Regions from separate parts of the Streptomyces sp. NPDC002577 genome, predicted to be linked through region 1. Evidence: riboswitches for the same ligand, from Rfam matches in the RefSeq annotation. Region 1 holds a riboswitch; each other region holds the start of a gene.
The links. A riboswitch is a leader RNA that binds a small molecule or an ion and turns the genes downstream of it on or off. The one in region 1 is predicted to bind cyclic di-AMP.

Region 1 (4,205 bases):
GTGCTGCTCCGACGGGGGCTGCGACGGGGTCTGCATGGGGTCAGCGTACGGGGCACCGGGGGCACTCGGAGCAGGACGGGCTTAGGCTTTCCGTTCGACCAGACGTGTACGTTCCGGGAGAACTGGAACGGCTGGGCGCGAGGCGAAGGACCCGTTCCCGGCCGTTCTGGACCGTTCCGGACCGGTCCTGGCTGTTCCTGACCGTTCCGGCACGTCCGCCGGTATGGAACACTGGTCTAGACAACCCTGAGAAAATCCTGAAGGGCAGCATCACATGGCTGAGCGCCGCGTCAACGTCGGCTGGGCCGAGGGCCTCCACGCCCGCCCCGCCTCCATCTTCGTCCGTGCGGCCACGGCCGCCGGCGTCCCCGTGACGATCGCCAAGGCTGACGGCACCCCGGTCAACGCGGCGTCGATGCTCGCTGTGCTGGGCCTCGGCGCCCAGGGCGGCGAGGAGATCGTCCTCGCGTCCGACGCGGACGGGGCGGATGCCGCCCTCGACCGGCTGGCGAAGCTGGTCTCCGAGGGTCTCGAGGAGCTTCCCGAGACCGTCTGACGAAAAACAGGCGAATTGCGGCGGAGCCGCGTCGGCTTCCTTTTCGGAGGCGGCGCGGCTCCGCCGCTTTTATTGGGGCGGTACTCCTGGATGCGCGCGCCATACCTTCAGAAGCCCGGCCGGGAATTCCGCACAGCGTCAAAAATGGGCAGCAAAAAGAGACCCCCACCGAATAACTCTCTTTGTATACGGTGCGTCTGTTAAAGCCGCGGACTCACAGTGTTTACGGCATGTTGCGAACCCCTCACACGGTCTCCGCGGTCCGGAAAACGCAGTCGATGTGCGGCAGTGGACCGTTCCGAGTGCAGCGTGGTCAGCGATCGCGCCCGCTCGGCGTCGCCACGGGCCACGGCGTCGACGATCGCGCCGTGCTCCGCCCACGCCTCCACGGGATGGGCGGGCGTCTCCACGGTGTACATCCAGGCGATCTTGTGCCTGAGCTGGGTGAGCAGCGCCGTCAGCCCAGGGCTGCCCGAGGCCTGCGCCAGCGTCTCGTGGAACCAGCCGCTCAGCGACCGCAGATCCTCGCTGTGACCCCGCCTGGCGCGCTCCTGACCCAGCCTGACCAGGCCGCGCAGCACCTTCAGATGCGCCTCGGTGCGGCGCTGCGCCGCGCGGGCCGCACCCAGCGGCTCGAGCAGCATGCGGACCTCCAGCAGGTCGGCGGCCTCCTGCTCGGTGGGCTCGGCGACACAGGCGCCCGCATGCCTGCGCGTCACGACGAAACCCTCGGCCTCGAGCGTGCGCAGGGCCTCGCGCACCGGGACACGGGACACCCCGTACCGGCGCGCGAGCAGTTCCTCGGTGAGCCGGCTTCCGCGCTCGTAGACACCCGCGACGATGTCGTCGCGGATTGCCGTGCATACCGAGTGCGCGGGAATCTGCATGACCGGACCTCCGCCTTAATCCCCGCGAAACGCGGTCGATTGACGCTTGTTGACTGACTCTATTGCAACAGGCGGGAATTTCCGACGGCGGGCCGGAATCCATGGATATTTTTTGGACAAAACGGCGCTCGGGAACGATGAAAGCCCCGGCTCGATGAGCCGGGGCTTCCCTGAAGTGAGGATTCGGTGAAGGCAGCTTCCCCGAACCGCTCTCGCGTCAGACCTTCACGCCGTGCGAGCGCAGATACGCGAGGGGGTCGATGTCGGAGCCGTACTCCGGGGTGGTCCGGGCCTCGAAGTGCAGATGCGGCCCGGTGACGTTGCCGGTCGCCCCGGAGAGGCCTATCTGCTGCCCCGGCGTGACCTTCTGGCCGACGGAGACGGCGATGGACGACAGATGGCCGTACTGGGTGTACGTGCCGTCGTTCATCTTGATCACGATCTGGTTCCCGTAGGCACCGCCCCAGCCGGCGGTGACGACGGTGCCCGAGCCGACGGAGTGGACGGGGGTGCCGGACGCGGCATGGAAGTCGATGCCGGTGTGAGTGCCGGACGACCACAGGGAGCCGCCCGTCTTGTAGCCGGTCGAGACGTAGGAGCCGGTGATCGGCAGCACGAAGGCGTTGAGGCGCTTGCGCTCGGCCTCGCGGGCAGCGCGCTCCTTGGCCTCCCGCTCCTTCTTGGCCTTCGCCTCGGCCTTGCGCTTCCGCTCCGCGGCCTTCTTCTTGGCGGCGGCCTCCTCGGCGGCCTGCTGCTGCGCGGCGGCCTGGGCGTCGATCTGGGCGGCGACGGACTCGCCGAGGGTGACGGCCTGCGTCAGGCCGGTCTGCTCGACGGTCGGGCCTGCCGCCATGGCGGGGGACGCGAGGGCGCCCATGACGCCGGTGGTGGTGAGGGCCGCGATACCCGCCGCGCTTGCGGTCGTGCGGGTCAGGCGGTTCGGACGACGGTGTTTCCCGGTGGCGCGGGTGAACGCCATGTAGTGGCTGGTCCTTTCCTTCCTTCTCGCCTACCGGGTTAGCTGACGGGTTCGGAGCAGGAAGGTCTCCTACGGGCCCCTCGGCACGGCAAGGGCCCCGATTCACCCCAGGGACTGCGATGGGTCCCCGGCTCCCCTGGTTCACACCGTCCGGGGACTCGGCGATCGCTGTCCGGTGCCGCGGGCGCGGCGCACTGCCTGACGAACAGCCGGACTGACGCTAATCGGGACATCTTTCAATCAACAAACGCAGCCTGGGATTTGTAGTGCATGCCACAGGGCAGACAGGCAGCCTCTCCAACAATTCGGACAAACGACGACCCCGGTGGCTCTGCAGCCACCGGGGTCTCTCCGGGCCCGGCCGGTGCTCGTGCCCGTCCGCGTGGGGCGGGCGGTCCGGCGTCGGGTCTAGCCCGTGACGACCGTCACTTCACCGATACCGAGCGCCCTGACGGGCTCCTCGATCTGGGAGGCGTCACCCACGAGGACGGTCACCAGACGGTCCACCGGGAAGGCGCTGACCGCCGCGGCCGTGGCCTCGACGGTGCCGGTCGCGGACAACTGCTGGTACAGCTGCGCCTGGAAGTCGTCCGGGAGACCCTGCTCGACCTGGTCGGCCAGCGTGCCCGCAACGGCCGCCGCCGTCTCGTACTTGAGCGGTGCGACACCCACCAGGTTGTGCACCGCGGCGTCGCGCTCGGCGTCCGTGAGGCCCTCGGCGGCGAGCGTACGCAGCACCTTCCACAGGTCGTCCAGCGCCGGGCCGGTGTTCGGGGTGTCGACAGAGCCGCTGATGGCCAGCATCGCGGCGCCTGTAGCTCCTCCAGGGGAAGTCGGCGCTGCCGAGCGGAGCACCTGCCCGAACGCCCGTACGCCGTAGGTGTATCCCTTCTCCTCGCGCAGGACGCGGTCCAGGCGCGAGGTGAGGGTGCCGCCCAGGCAGTAGGTGCCGAGCACCTGGGCGGGCCAGACGCGGTCGTGGCGGTCCGGGCCGATGCGGCCGATGAGCAGCTGCGTCTGGACCGCGCCCGGGCGGTCGACGATGACGACGCGGCCGGTGTCGTCGGCGGTCACCGGCGGCGCGGGACGGGGCTCGGCGGTCGAGCCGGTCCAGGCGCCGAGCGTGTCCGCGAGGAGCGCGTCCAGGTCGGTGCCGGAGAGGTCGCCCACGACGACGGCGGTGGCCGTGGCGGGGCGTACGTGCTTCTCGTAGAAGGCGCGCACGGCCGCGGAGTCGATGCCCGTGACCGTCTCCTCGGTGCCCTGGCGGGGGCGGGACATGCGCGAGTCCGCCGGGAACAGCTCCTTGGAGAGCTCCTTGGCGGCGCGGCGGGCCGGGTTGGCGGTCTCGTGGGGGATCTCGTCCAGCCGGTTGCGGACGAGCCGCTCGATCTCGCTGTCCGCGAACGCGGGCGCCCTGAGGGCGTCGGCGAGCAGCCCGAGGGCCTTCGGCAGCCGGGAGACGGGCACTTCGAGCGCGAGCCGTACGCCGGGGTGGTCGGCGTGCGAGTCGAGCGTGGCGCCGCAGCGCTCCAGCTCGGCGGCGAACTCCTCGGCGGAGTGCTTGTCGGTGCCCTCGGAGAAGGCCCGCGCCATGATCGTGGCGACGCCGTCCAGGCCGGCCGGCTCGGCGTCCAGCGGGCTGTCGAGAAGGATCTCGACGGCGACGACCTGCTGGCCGGGGCGGTGGCAACGCAGCACCGTCAGGCCGTTGCCGAGCGTGCCGCGGCCGGGCGCGGGGAAGGCCCAGGGCTTGGCGGGGCCGGCCTGGGGCTGCGGGTGG
Region 2 (4,205 bases), on a different contig from region 1:
GCGGCAGGCGCTCGCCGATCAGCGGCTGTCGAAGAACCCGGCGCACCACGACGAGCCCGCGCACGCGAAGGGCAAGACGGGTATCCCCGGAGAGCGCAAGGCGGAACTGATGACGCATCTGCTCAACATCGACCCGCCGGACCACACGCGGCTGCGGCGGCTGGTGTCGAAGGCGTTCACCCCGCGCCGCGTGGCCGAGTTCGCGCCGCGCGTGCAGGAGCTCACCGACCGCCTCATCGACCAGTTCGCGGCCAGAGGGACCGCCGACCTCATCCACGAGTTCGCCTTTCCCCTCCCCATTTACGCCATTTGCGACATGCTCGGCGTCCCCCGCGAGGACCAGGACGACTTCCGGGACTGGGCGGGCATGATGATCCGGCACGGCGGCGGGCCGCGCGGAGGCGTCGCGCGGTCCGTGAAGAAGATGCGCGGCTACCTCGCCGAGCTGATCCACCGCAAGCGCGAAGGCCTGCGCCAGGACGGCGACGACGACCTCATCTCCGGGCTCATCCGCGCCTCCGACCACGGCGAGCACCTCACCGAGAACGAGGCGGCCGCGATGGCGTTCATCCTGCTCTTCGCGGGGTTCGAGACGACCGTCAACCTCATCGGCAACGGCACGTACGCGCTGCTGCGCAACCCCGTCCAGCGCGAGCGGCTGCAGAAGTCCCTCGCCGCGGGCGAGACGGACCTGCTCGCCACGGGGGTCGAGGAACTCCTCCGTTACGACGGGCCGGTGGAGCTCGCCACCTGGCGGTTCGCCACCGAGGCGCTCACGATCGGCGGGCAGCACATCGAGCCCGGCGACCCCGTCCTCGTCGTACTCGCCGCCGCCGACCGCGACCCCGAGCGGTTCGCCGAACCCGACACCCTCGACCTGGCCCGGCGCGACAACCAGCACCTCGGATACGGGCACGGCATCCACTATTGCCTGGGCGCGCCGCTCGCCCGGCTGGAGGGCCAGACGGCTCTCGCCACGCTGCTGACGCGCCTTCCTGACCTGCAACTCGATGCGGATCCTGCCGATTTGCGGTGGCGCGGCGGGCTCATCATGCGGGGGCTGCGAACGCTGCCGGTGCGCTTCACTCCGCGGCCGTAGCCCAACTCGTCAGTAGCATTCCGGAAGCTCTAGCTGACGCACCGTCAACCTTGTGACTTTCACGTGATCTGCGCTGCATTGACTTGTGACAGGCGTTCGACTCCCGCTACGTTCACCGTCGACTCGGGCATCAACTGTCCCAGTCACCCCAATCTTGCCCGGTTGGCTCCGTCGGCCGGGTAAGTCCCGACCGCGAAAGGCAACCGCATGCTCTCCGGGAACGGCCGACACCGTCGCCCCCGCCAGGCTCCGGCCCTCATCGTCGCGGCGGGGGTGACCGGATCGGCCATCGCGATCCCGCTGCTCGGCGCCACCAGCGCCGTCGCCGCGGACACCACCACCTGGGACCACCTCGCCGAATGCGAGAGCGGCGGCGCGTGGAGCGCGAACGAGGGCAACGGCTACTACGGCGGTCTGCAGCTCACGCAGGAGACCTGGGAGAACCACGGCGGCCTCGACTACGCCCCGAGCGCGGATCAGGCGAGCCGCTCGCAGCAGATAGCCGTTGCCGAGAAGGTCCTCGCGGACGAGGGGCCCAAGGCGTGGCCGACCTGCTCCCTGCTCGTCGGTCTCACCAAGGGTGAGGCCGCGGCGGACGTCGACACGGGTGTGTCGAAGGACGCGTCCGGTTCGTCGTCCGAGGCGTCGTCCGGCTCCTCGGATGCGGCGGAGCACTCGGCCTCCGACGAATCGACCGACGACTCCACCACTGACTCGGCAGCCTCCGGCGAATCGAAGGGGAGCAATCGGGGCGATTCGGGCAAGTCCGATAAGTCTAGTAAGGCCGACGGTGGTTCGTCCTCCGATTCGGCCACCGCGGACCCCGCCGAGTCTGGCGAGTCGTCGTCCGAAAGCGCGGGAACGGGCCGGCATCGCGGCGACAGCGCCCAGGAGGGCCTGACGGACACGCGCTCCTCCGACCCCTCCGGCCGCCATGCCTCGCGCTCCGAAGCGGGCCGCGGCGAGGACGATTCGTACACCGTGCGCACCGGCGACAACCTCTGGGCCATCGCCGACGCCCATGACATCAAGGGCGGATGGACTGCTCTCTATCAGGAGAACAAGAAGAGCGTCGGCGCCGACCCCGACCTCATCCTCCCCGGTCAGACCCTGGATCTCGGCCTCGAATCGGCCGATAAATAGCGATAGTTCAGGGCTAATTGTCCGTTTTGGCGGGAGTGAGAGATGAGTCTCAGAAGCCCTGATCGTCTTTGAAATCCACTCCAGCGGATGTTTACGGTCGTGACCGCTCGCCACAGCGGGCACTCGCGGTCGTCACGCCGAATCCTGCCGACGGCCATGCGGGTTCAGTCGTCGCGTTCAGCGCCGTAGGCAGGAGCGGGGGACCCAAGGTTTGCGCCGGCAACGGCCGTTGAGTAGCTGAGCACACATGGTGCCGGCTGACTGCGGCCAGAACCGGCTTGGGGTGAAGTCGCGCGCAACGAAAGCCGCGACCGGGCAACTCTTCCCGAAGCTCTCAAGGAGCACGGGATACCCCTACCGCCCGAACCCGACAGCTCACCTCGCAGGCGTCGGTGAGGGGATCACTCCATGCTGCGTTCCAGCCAGGGCAAGCACCGCCGCGCGTCCGTGCTCAACCGGACTTCTCGCATCGCTTCGCTCGCCGGTGTCACCGGTGTCGCCATCGTCGCCCCGCTGATGGCGGCCGGCTCCGCCTCCGCCGCCACCGCCACCGAGTGGGACGCCGTCGCCCAGTGCGAGTCGGGCGGCAACTGGTCCATCAACACCGGCAACGGCTACTACGGCGGTCTGCAGTTCTCGGCCTCCACGTGGGCCGCGTACGGCGGTACGCAGTACGCCGCCACGGCCGACAAGGCCACCAAGGAGCAGCAGATAACCGTCGCCGAGAAGGTCCTCGCGGCTCAGGGCAAGGGCGCTTGGCCGACCTGTGGCGTGAACCTCTCCAGCACCCCGTACGAGGGCGGCTCGACCGCGACCACCACGGACTCCGCCACCGCTCAGCAGAGCGACAGCACTCAGCAGAAGTCGAGCGAGAGCGCGACCGAGTCGGGTGCGACCGAGTCGAGCAAGACCACGCAGAGCACGGACGAGCAGACCGCCTCCGGCTCCGAGGGCAGCGGCTCGACCGCGACTGTCGAGACCCCGACCGGCGAGAAGGTCAAGAAGGGCGACGGCGAGTACAAGGTCGTGAAGGGCGACACCCTCAGCAAGATCGCCAAGGGCCGCAAGGTCAAGGGCGGCTGGAAGAAGCTGTTCGAGCTGAACAAGGACGTCGTCCAGGACTGCAACGTCATCTACCCGGGCCAGCAGCTCCACCTCGGCTGAAGGACCGCTCTCCCATAGATCTCCCGCAGATCTCTCCAGCCCCTCGCCCCGGCGCGTGTCCCCCCGCGTGCCGGGGCGAGGTTCGTCCCGTTGCGTGCCCGTAGCCGCCGGGATGCCACCCGCCTTTGTTCCGTTCAGAAACAATTTGCTTTCAGTTTGTCCACGGGCCGGTCGGTCGGCTGGCCGTCGCCCCGGAGCCGGATAGGCTCTTGTCGCAAGGCCAAAGACATACAGCCCCGCACTTCCAGCGTCACATCCCAGAAGGAGATGCTCGTGCCGTCCATCGACGTCGTCGTAGCCCGGGAAATCCTGGACTCCCGAGGCAACCCCACGGTCGAGGTCGAGGTCGGCCTCGACGACGGCAGCACCGGTCGTGCCGCCGTCCCCTCCGGTGCGTCCACCGGTGCGTTCGAGGCCCTCGAGCTCCGCGACGGAGACGCCAACCGCTACGGCGGCAAGGGCGTCGAGAAGGCCGTCCTCGCCGTCATCGAGCAGATCGGCCCGGAGCTCGTCGGGTACGACGCCACCGAGCAGCGCCTGATCGACCAGGCGATGTTCGACCTGGACGCCACCCCGGACAAGTCCTCGCTCGGCGCCAACGCCATCCTCGGCGTCTCGCTCGCCGTCGCCCACGCCGCCTCCGAGGCCTCCGACCTGCCGCTCTTCCGCTACCTGGGCGGCCCGAACGCGCACCTGCTGCCGGTGCCGATGATGAACATCCTGAACGGCGGCTCGCACGCCGACTCCAACGTGGACATCCAGGAGTTCATGATCGCCCCGATCGGCGCGGAGTCCTTCT
Region 3 (4,205 bases), on a different contig from region 1:
TTGCGAACCGGGCTGGTCAAGGCGGTCCCGCGGATGGCGTACACTTGTACTTACCGACGCGGGGTGGAGCAGCTCGGTAGCTCGCTGGGCTCATAACCCAGAGGTCGCAGGTTCAAATCCTGTCCCCGCTACTGAAGGCCGAGGGGCCGGAACCAGATGATGGTTCCGGCCCCTCGGTGCGTTGTGGCGCAGTGTCTTCCCGCGTTCTTCCCGCGTGTTCGGTCTTCCGCGGTGTTCGGGACTCGCGGTGCTCACCCGGGCGGCCCACCGCAGGTCGCGTCTCGTACCGCGGTGGGAATGCCTGAGGGGATACGGCGACGGGCGCGGGCGTGGACGCGGCGGGAGACGAGCGGTGCGGCAGCGAGGAGGACGCGACGCGGGGGCGGACGGCGGCGAGCCCGCGCGGGATGCCGCCCGGGATGCCGGCTGGGACGACGGAGAGGTCGCAGGGGGCGGGACGGAGGGCGTCGAGCGGCAGGGCTCCGCGGCCGTACGGGCCTTCGTGCGCTTCCTGCCCGCGCTGCTCCTCGTCGCCGGGACGCTCTACGACGTCCTCACGCCGACCGTCTTCACGGGAGCGCCGCTCTTCACCGCGGCCCCGCTCGTGGCAGCCGCCCTCTATCTGCTCCGAGGCACGGTCCTGACAGGCATCGCCTCGCTCGTCGCCGTGCTCGCCGTGCGCCTCACACCCGATGCCGCCGTCGACGTCGGCGCCGTCACCGAAGTGGTGACGGTCGCCGTCGTGGCCGTGATCGCCGTCGTCATCAACCGCGTCGTACGCCGCAGCGGCCAGCAGCTCGCCTCCGCTCGAGAGATCGCCGAGGCGGCCCAGCGCGCCGTGGTGCCCGAGCCCGCCGGACGGATCGGGGGCCTGGACGTCGCGGCCCGCTACGAGGCCGCGCAGGCCGGCGCGTTCATCGGCGGCGACCTGTACGCGGTGCAGGACACCCCGCACGGCGTACGGCTCGTCGTCGGCGACGTACGGGGAAAGGGCATGGGCGCCGTCGCCGCCGTCGCGGTCCTCATCGGAGCGTTCCGGGAGGCCGCCGAGCAGGAGGCGTCGCTGGAAGCGGTGGCGCAGCGCCTCGACCGCGCGCTCGCGCGGGAGGCGACGCGGCGGCGCGGTACCGAGCTGCTCGAAGGGTTCGCCACCGTGGTTCTCGCCGAGGTCCCGCACGGCCGGGACGTCGTACGGGTGATCAACCGCGGCCATCCCGAGCCGCTGCTGCTGGACGCGGAAGGCGCCCTGCGGGTGCTCTCCTTCGGTGAGCCCGCGCTGCCGCTCGGCATGAGCGATCTGGGGACATGGCCCGACCGCGCGTACGAGACCGGGTTCCTCAGCGGGGCGACGCTGCTCTGCTACACGGACGGGCTGTCGGAGGCGCGTGACGACCACGGCGAGTTCTACGATCCGGCGGACCGCCTCGCAGGGCGCGCGTTCGAGGGTCCGGGAGTCATGCTGGCCACCCTCGCCGCGGAGGTGCGGCGGCACAGCGGCGGCGGGATGGCGGACGACATGGCGCTGCTGGCGGTACGGCGGCCGTGAGGGGAAGACGCCCACGCCGCCTTGTCACCTTGCGTGATCGAACGACCTCCCTCCGCATAACAAATGACACACCGTCAGGGGTGGGTCCGTCGGTGCCAGGTCGTCGCCGCGCGGTCAACTCGTCCGATTCCGCCCGATCGTGCCCCGTAAAGTCCAGGCCAAGGGCGTTAACGATCAGCCGGAACGGCTTGGAATTCGGTACCCCCGTCTATTAACGTTCGATAACGCAGCGCGGTCGTCCCAGCCGTCACAAGAGGCGGCTCCGTGCGCACGCGCCGAATCCCGCAAGGGAACCGGGGAACCACCAACTTGGGGTGAATCGGGCACCTTTCACATGAAAGGCGTTCGTAGGAGACCTTCCTGCTCCGAACCCGTCAGCTAACCCGGTAGGCGAGAAGGAAGGAAAGGAGTGCGCCTCCGTGGCGTCCAACCCGCCTGCCCCGCAAACCTCGTTCGCGCCGTACGACCCTGACAACAGCGGATTCGACACCGGCACCGGATTCGACGGATTCGACCCTGGCACCGGTTTCAGCACCGGCACCGCCACCGGCTTCGGTACCGGCACCGGCTTCGGTACCGGCACCGGCTTCCGCCAGGACGAGGGGCCCTGGGAGGAATGGAACCCCACTGAGGAGTCCGTCCGGCCCGTCCGCGGCCGGCACCGCGTCATGAAGCAGCGCGGCGGAGGACTCGCACGCAGCTCCACGGTTCTCGGTGTGGGCGTCATCGCGGCCGTCGGCGCGGGCGGCATCGCCACCGCGCAGGGCGGCAAGCCGCCGGTGCAGATATCCATGCCCGACCTGTCGTCGGTCACCCACTCCCTCCCCGATGTCGGTGCCCTGCTTCCCGGTGGCTCGTCGGACTCCGACGACGCCAAGGTCGCGCCGCTCACCGGCGCCGGCGTCACCGCCGCCGACGCCGAGCAGGGCGCCACGGACGCCGGCGAGGCACTGCGCGCCCGCATCATGCAGCAGGCGGAGCAGCAGCAGGACCAGGCCGAGAGCGCGGCCGCGCAGGCCGCCGAGGAGGCCGCCGCCAAGCAGGCCGCCGAGGAAGCCGCCAAGGAGCAGAAGGAGGCGGAGGCCAAGGCCGCCGCCGAGAAGAAGGCGGCTGAGGAGGAGGCCAAGCGCAAGGCCGAGGCCGAGCGCCTCGCCAAGCTCGCCGCGAGCTTCACCCTCCCCACCTCCTCGTACACGCTCACCTCGCACTTCGGCGACGCCGGTTCCATGTGGTCCTCCGGCTACCACACCGGCCTGGACTTCGCGGCCCCCACGGGGACGCCGCTCAAGGCCATCCACAGCGGCACGGTCAAGGAGGCCGGCTGGTCGGGCTCGTACGGTTACCGCACGGTGATCGAGCTCGACGACGGCACGGAGCTCTGGTACTGCCACCAGTCCTCGATCAGCGTCAGCGTCGGCCAGAAGGTCACCACGGGCGATGTCATCGGGCGCGTGGGCGCCACCGGCAACGTCACCGGTCCGCATCTGCACCTCGAGGTCCATCCGGACGGTGGCGCCGCCATCGACCCGCTCGCCTGGCTGCTCAGCAAGGGCCTCAACCCCTGATGGTGCGTCAGGACAGGTAGGGGTTGTACACGGGGTACGGCGCCGCCTGCCCGTACGGGACCTGCCCGTACGGCGGCGGCACGGCGCCGGGCCTCACGTGTCCCAGCGGATGCCCGTACGGCACCTGCCCGTACGGGGCGACGTACGGCGCGACCACCACCCGTGTCGTCGCCGCGGCAGCGTAGGCCAGCGCGGGCCGTGCCACGTCCTTGCGCCGCCACAGCTCATGCAGCAGCTCCTGTTCCCGTACGACGAAATCGGCGCCCGGGCGCCCGCGGCGCCCGCGGTGGCGCAGGAACGCCAGTGACGTCGCGTACGCCTCGTACTCGGCGACCGCCCGCGCCGCGGGCTTGCCCAGGTGGCGGCCCGCGTACTCGCGGGCCAGACGGCGCGCCCGCATCGAGCCCAGGGCGAACGGCTCGGGCGGCGTCAGCCAGCCCGCGGCCGCGTACGCGGGCAGTTCGCGGCGGATGGTGCCCAGCTCGCGCTGCCTGGTCCAGATCACCAGCCAGGTGAGCAGCCCGAACGCGGGCACCATGAACGCGGCGTAGACGGCGAAGAACCCGTACGGGCCGAAGTTCGACGAGCCGTTCCAGGCGGCGTGCATGCCCATCGCGAGGAGCAGGCCCGCGATCGGCAGCAGGACCCGGCGCAGGCGCCGGCGCTCGGCGGACAGCGCCGCGATGCCGAAGCCGATGCCGCTGAGCACGGTGAACAGCGGATGCGCGAACGGCGACATCACGATGCGGACGAAGAAGGTCGCGGCCGTGACGGAGGAGAAGCCGCTGTCCCCGCTGAGCTGGTCGGTGCCGAAGGCCGTGCCGAGGTAGAGGATGTTCTCGGTGAACGCGAATCCGGCGCCGGTGACGCCGGCGATGACGACACCGTCGACGATTCCGGTGAAGTCCCGTCGCCGGAAGAGGAAGATCAGCAGGACAGCCGCCGCTTTCGCGGTCTCCTCGACGACGGGCGCTATGACGGTGGCGCCCAGCGTGTCGGCGCTGCTGGGGTCGGCGGTCGCGATGGCTATCCAGCGGGTCGCGAAGCTGTTCGCGACGATCGCTATCAGTGCGGCCGCGCATGCTCCCCAGGCG
Region 4 (4,205 bases), on a different contig from region 1:
GGCGCGCAGGGCGACGCGCGTGTGGCCCTCGGGCGACAGGTGCAGCCGGTCGGGGTCCCATGCCCTGCGGTCCTGGATGGTCTTGAGGGACCACAGGTCGAGGACAGGGCAGTTGTACCGGTCGGCGATGGACCGCAGGTGCAGGTTGTACGTGGCGATCTTGCCGCGCAGGTGCTTCAGCACGGGCACGCCGCGGGTGTCGAAGCCCGTGGCGATCAGGACGGTGCCCGCGGCCGATGTGAGGTCGGCGACGGCACGCTCGAAGCGCTCCGCGACGTCGTCGGGGTCGTTGCCGGGCCGGATGATGTCGTTGCCGCCGGCGCAGAACGTCACCAGGTCGGGCGCGAGTTCCCTGGCCCGCGGTATCTGGTCCGCGACGATCTGGTCGAGGAGTTTGCCGCGTACGGCCAGGTTGGCGTAGCGGAAGGTGTGCTCAGGGACCCGGTCGTCGAGGAGGACGGCCAGCCGGTCGGCCCAGCCGACGAAGCCTCCGCCAGGCCCGGGGTCTCCGACACCTTCGGTGAAGCTGTCGCCGACCGCCGCGTAGGACCTGATCACGTCACTGGTAAGGGTTCTCGACTCTGCCACGTCGCCATATCTTTCACCTCCCTAAGTGACCTACGCCACCGTAGGAAGGGGTTGACGGCTGGTGAGAAATGCCACTCGTCAAGATTGGTCCAAGCCGGGAATAGGGGGAGGCCGTTGCACGGCTCGCAGGCAGGACGACCTCGCAGGACGACGTGGGCCCGGTGGGGCCGCACCGCCTCAGGGTGCGGCCCCACCGGGCCTGGTGGAACCGAAACCGCGTCAGATCGAGACGCCGTGCTGGCGCAGGTAGGCCAGCGGGTCGACGTCGGAGCCGTAGTCGGGCGTGGTGCGGATCTCGAAGTGCAGGTGCGGGCCGGTCACATTGCCGGTGGCGCCGGAGAGGCCGATCTGCTGGCCCGCCGTCACGGTCTGGCCGGCCGAGACGGAGAAGGCGGACAGGTGGGCGTACTGCGCGTACATGCCGTCGTTGAGCTTGATGACGACCTGGTTGCCGTACGCGCCGCCCCAGCCCGCGGAGACGACGGTGCCGGCGCCGACGGCCTTGACGCTCGTGCCGGTCGAGGCGACGAAGTCCACACCGGTGTGGTAGCCGCTGGACCACATGCTGCCCGCCTGGTGGTAGGGGGTGCCGATGGTCGTACCGGGGATCGGCGCGGTGAAGGCGGAGGTGGTCGCGGCCGCGGTGGTCGCGGCCGCCGTGTTCGTGGCCGTGGTGGCCGCCTTGGCGGCAGCGGACGCCGAGTCGCCGGAGGCCGTCCCGGCGATGACGAGCTTGATGCCCGCGCGGAGCTTCGCAGGATCGGCGCCGATGACCGTGCGGTTGTCCTGGTACAGCTTCTTCCAGCCGCCCGCGACCTTCTGCTCCTTGGCGATGCTGGTGAGGCAGTCGCCCTGCTTCACCGTGTACGTCTTCGTCGCGGCCGACTGGGCGGCGGTGACGGCCTTTCCGGAAACGGACTGGACGGCGGCGGACTGCGCGGGGGCGGCGAACGCACCGGTGGCGCCGACGAGCGGCAGCACGAGTACGGCACTGCCGGTGCCGAAGGCGGCTATGGAGCGGGTGAAGCGCAGGGACTTGGCACTGCGGTGCTTACCGGTCGCGGGCATGGCGAATTCCTCTCCGGCGCCTGCGAGGTGAGCTGTCGGGTTCGGACTGGAGATGTCCGGCCGCGTTGTGGCGCGACTTCACCCCGAGCCGGTCCGGAGACCCGGAACCGGCGTACTGCCTGTGGGGTCCCCCGCTCCTGCCATGCACGTGTGTGAGTGGGGATTCCGGGCAATGGCAGGATTCGGCGTCCGCCCGGATCGACCGCGACCGTAAGCGAGCCGGAATGGCCGAAACAAGCGAGGAGTTGACGGTGGGACGCCGGTTCTTGATCCTTCTCCGCGGATTCCGGTCACCCTCCGTGGATTAACGATCTCCACATTCCGGCCAACACCCAGAAATCTCCGAGGAAGTCATGAAAGGGAGATCGCCACCCACCGTCACCAATATGATCCTGCTCACGGCATGACAGTCATGCCGCCTTATTTCAGGGTAAGTTGCTCTTAATCGCTAATAATTCACAAATCGGTCAGATGCGACGAAGACGGAAAAATGCCGCATCGAGGTCGCCGTGCAGCCCGGTGCGCAGCCCGTGGTGCAGCAGCACCGCGCCTCGGTGCACTGTGCCGGTCTCGAGGCATTCGTACGACGCGGCGGGGTCCAGCCCGCGCAGCCTGACCGCCGGCGGCGCCTCGCCGTAGCGCTGGGCCTGCAGCCACGCCAGTACGACGCTCTCGTCCCCGCGGACGTACTGCACGGCGCTCAGGCCGCCCTCCGGCGGCCGCAGCCGGTAGAGGTCGCCGCGCTGCACGACGGGCCGGATCTCCTTGTAGAGATCCACCCACCGGCGGGCCTCGGCGAGCTCCTCGTCGCTCCACTCGGTGAGGTCGCCGCCGACCCCGAGCACCCCGGCCATCGAACTGACGAAGCGGAAGCGCAGCGAGCTCACCCGGTCGTTGAGCTGCACGTTCGGGCTGTCGGTGACCCAGGCGGCCATGACCCGTGCCGGGTGCACCTGGCTGAAGCCGTGCTGGATGGCCAGCCGGTCCAGCGGGTCGGTGTTGTCCGAGGTCCACACCTGGTCGGTGCGCGCCATGATGCCGAGGTCGATCCGGCCTCCGCCGCCCGAGCAGGACTCGAAGGCCACCCCCGGGTGGGCGGCGCGGAGCCGGTCCAGCAGTTCGTACAGCGCGTGCACATGATCGTTCCAGAGCCTCTGCGGGTACCGCTCGCCCGGCCATCCGGCATCCGTGAAGCAGCGGTTGAAGTCCCACTTCACGTAGTCGATGGGGGCGCTGCCGAGCAGGGTGTCCAGCTGCTCCCACAGGTACTGCTGGACGTCCTCGCGCGCGAGGTTGAGGACCAGCTGGTTGCGGAACTCCGTCCGCGTACGGCCGGGGAAGTGCTGCACCCAGTCGGGGTGGGCGCGGTACAGATCGCTGTCCGGGTTGACCATCTCCGGCTCGACCCAGATGCCGAACTGCATACCCAGCGCGTGCACGTCGTCGGCGAGCGGCTTCAGCCCGTGCGGGAAGCGGTCCGGGTTGGGCGTCCAGTCGCCGAGCCCGGCCCGGTCGCTGGTCCGTGTGCCGAACCAGCCGTCGTCGACGACGAACAGTTCGACGCCCATGTCGGCGGCGCGCTGGGCGAGCGCCCGCTGCTGGTCCTCGGAGATGCCGAAGTTGGTGGCCTCCCAGGAGTTGTAGAGCACGGGCCTGTCCTGGTCGGCGTCTGGAATGACGTATTCGCGCTGATATGCGTGCCATGCACGGCTCGCCCCGCCGAATCCTCCGTCGCTCCAGAGCCCCGCGAAGACGGGCGTGACGAGCGTCTCACCGGGCTCGAGGAGCGCCTGCCCCGAGTCGTCGTACCCCGTCCCACCGGTGATCTGCACGATGCCGTCCGGCAGCTGCTGCACGGCGATCCGCCAGGAGCCCGACCATGCGAGGGCGCAGCCGTAGACCTCGCCGGACTCCTCGGTCGCCGCGCCGTCCGCGTCGAGCGCCACCCACGGCAGGTGCTGGTGCCCGGTGTGACCGCGCCGGCTGCCGATGACCTTCTCGCCGTAGGTCAGCTCGGACCGTACGAGCTGGGACTCGGCCGCCCACCGGCCGTGCAGCTGTGACAGCCGCCAGCGGTCGCGCACCGGCAGCGTCCAGGTCGCGGAGTCGGCGCGCAGCACCTCCAGGGCCGGGGCGTCGGCCGGGCCCTGGTGGATCAGGATGGCGTCACGCTCGACGACGTCCCCGCGCATGCGGTAGCGGAGGGTCAGCTGGAGGTGGTGCACCTCGTCGAAGAAGTGCAGCTGCAGCTCGTCGTCGTCAGCGGCCGCGTTCCGGTACCGCCACTCCGTGCCGCGCACCTCGTCGGTACGCACGGACAGCGCGGGGCGCGCGAAGCGGGGGCCGCCCTCGACCGGGTACTCCTCATGTCCGTCGAGCGGGGACTCGAAGGGCCGGTACGGGGCGGGAGGTTCGGCGGCGAGCGCCTCGGCGTCGGCGAGGGTGATCCGCGGCCCCCAGTGCAGGTGCAGCAGCTCGTCGCGGTCCGTCAGTCGCAGTGCATAGCTGCTGCCGGGCCCGGAGAGAAGCCACGTCCGGCCGTCTCCACC

Region 2: another riboswitch for cyclic di-AMP. It lies ahead of ACWD4J_RS36715 (transglycosylase family protein); the one in region 1 lies ahead of ACWD4J_RS19570 (M23 family metallopeptidase).
Region 3: another riboswitch for cyclic di-AMP. It lies ahead of ACWD4J_RS29780 (M23 family metallopeptidase); the one in region 1 lies ahead of ACWD4J_RS19570 (M23 family metallopeptidase).
Region 4: another riboswitch for cyclic di-AMP. It lies ahead of ACWD4J_RS19030 (M23 family metallopeptidase); the one in region 1 lies ahead of ACWD4J_RS19570 (M23 family metallopeptidase).

The regions. Positions count from the first base shown of each region.
Region 1 covers NZ_JBSFWK010000013.1:107,668-111,872, forward strand. The annotation lists gene ACWD4J_RS19555 (bifunctional acetate--CoA ligase family protein/GNAT family N-acetyltransferase) at 1-36, opposite strand, end outside; gene ACWD4J_RS19560 (HPr family phosphocarrier protein) at 275-556, shown strand; gene ACWD4J_RS19565 (GntR family transcriptional regulator) at 757-1,443, opposite strand; gene ACWD4J_RS19570 (M23 family metallopeptidase) at 1,661-2,422, opposite strand; cyclic di-AMP (ydaO/yuaA leader) riboswitch at 2,436-2,596, opposite strand; gene ACWD4J_RS19575 (M16 family metallopeptidase) at 2,831-4,205, opposite strand, start outside.
Region 2 covers NZ_JBSFWK010000048.1:25,157-29,361, reverse strand. The annotation lists gene ACWD4J_RS36725 (cytochrome P450 family protein) at 1-1,099, shown strand, start outside; gene ACWD4J_RS36720 (transglycosylase family protein) at 1,307-2,242, shown strand; cyclic di-AMP (ydaO/yuaA leader) riboswitch at 2,414-2,646, shown strand; gene ACWD4J_RS36715 (transglycosylase family protein) at 2,651-3,406, shown strand; gene eno (phosphopyruvate hydratase) at 3,674-4,205, shown strand, end outside.
Region 3 covers NZ_JBSFWK010000030.1:88,042-92,246, forward strand. The annotation lists tRNA gene ACWD4J_RS29770 (tRNA-Met) at 58-131, shown strand; gene ACWD4J_RS29775 (PP2C family protein-serine/threonine phosphatase) at 353-1,546, shown strand; cyclic di-AMP (ydaO/yuaA leader) riboswitch at 1,810-1,954, shown strand; gene ACWD4J_RS29780 (M23 family metallopeptidase) at 1,966-3,111, shown strand; gene ACWD4J_RS29785 (PrsW family intramembrane metalloprotease) at 3,119-4,205, opposite strand, start outside.
Region 4 covers NZ_JBSFWK010000012.1:176,658-180,862, forward strand. The annotation lists gene ACWD4J_RS19025 (SGNH/GDSL hydrolase family protein) at 1-588, opposite strand, end outside; gene ACWD4J_RS19030 (M23 family metallopeptidase) at 808-1,656, opposite strand; cyclic di-AMP (ydaO/yuaA leader) riboswitch at 1,661-1,838, opposite strand; gene ACWD4J_RS19035 (alpha-galactosidase) at 2,124-4,205, opposite strand, start outside.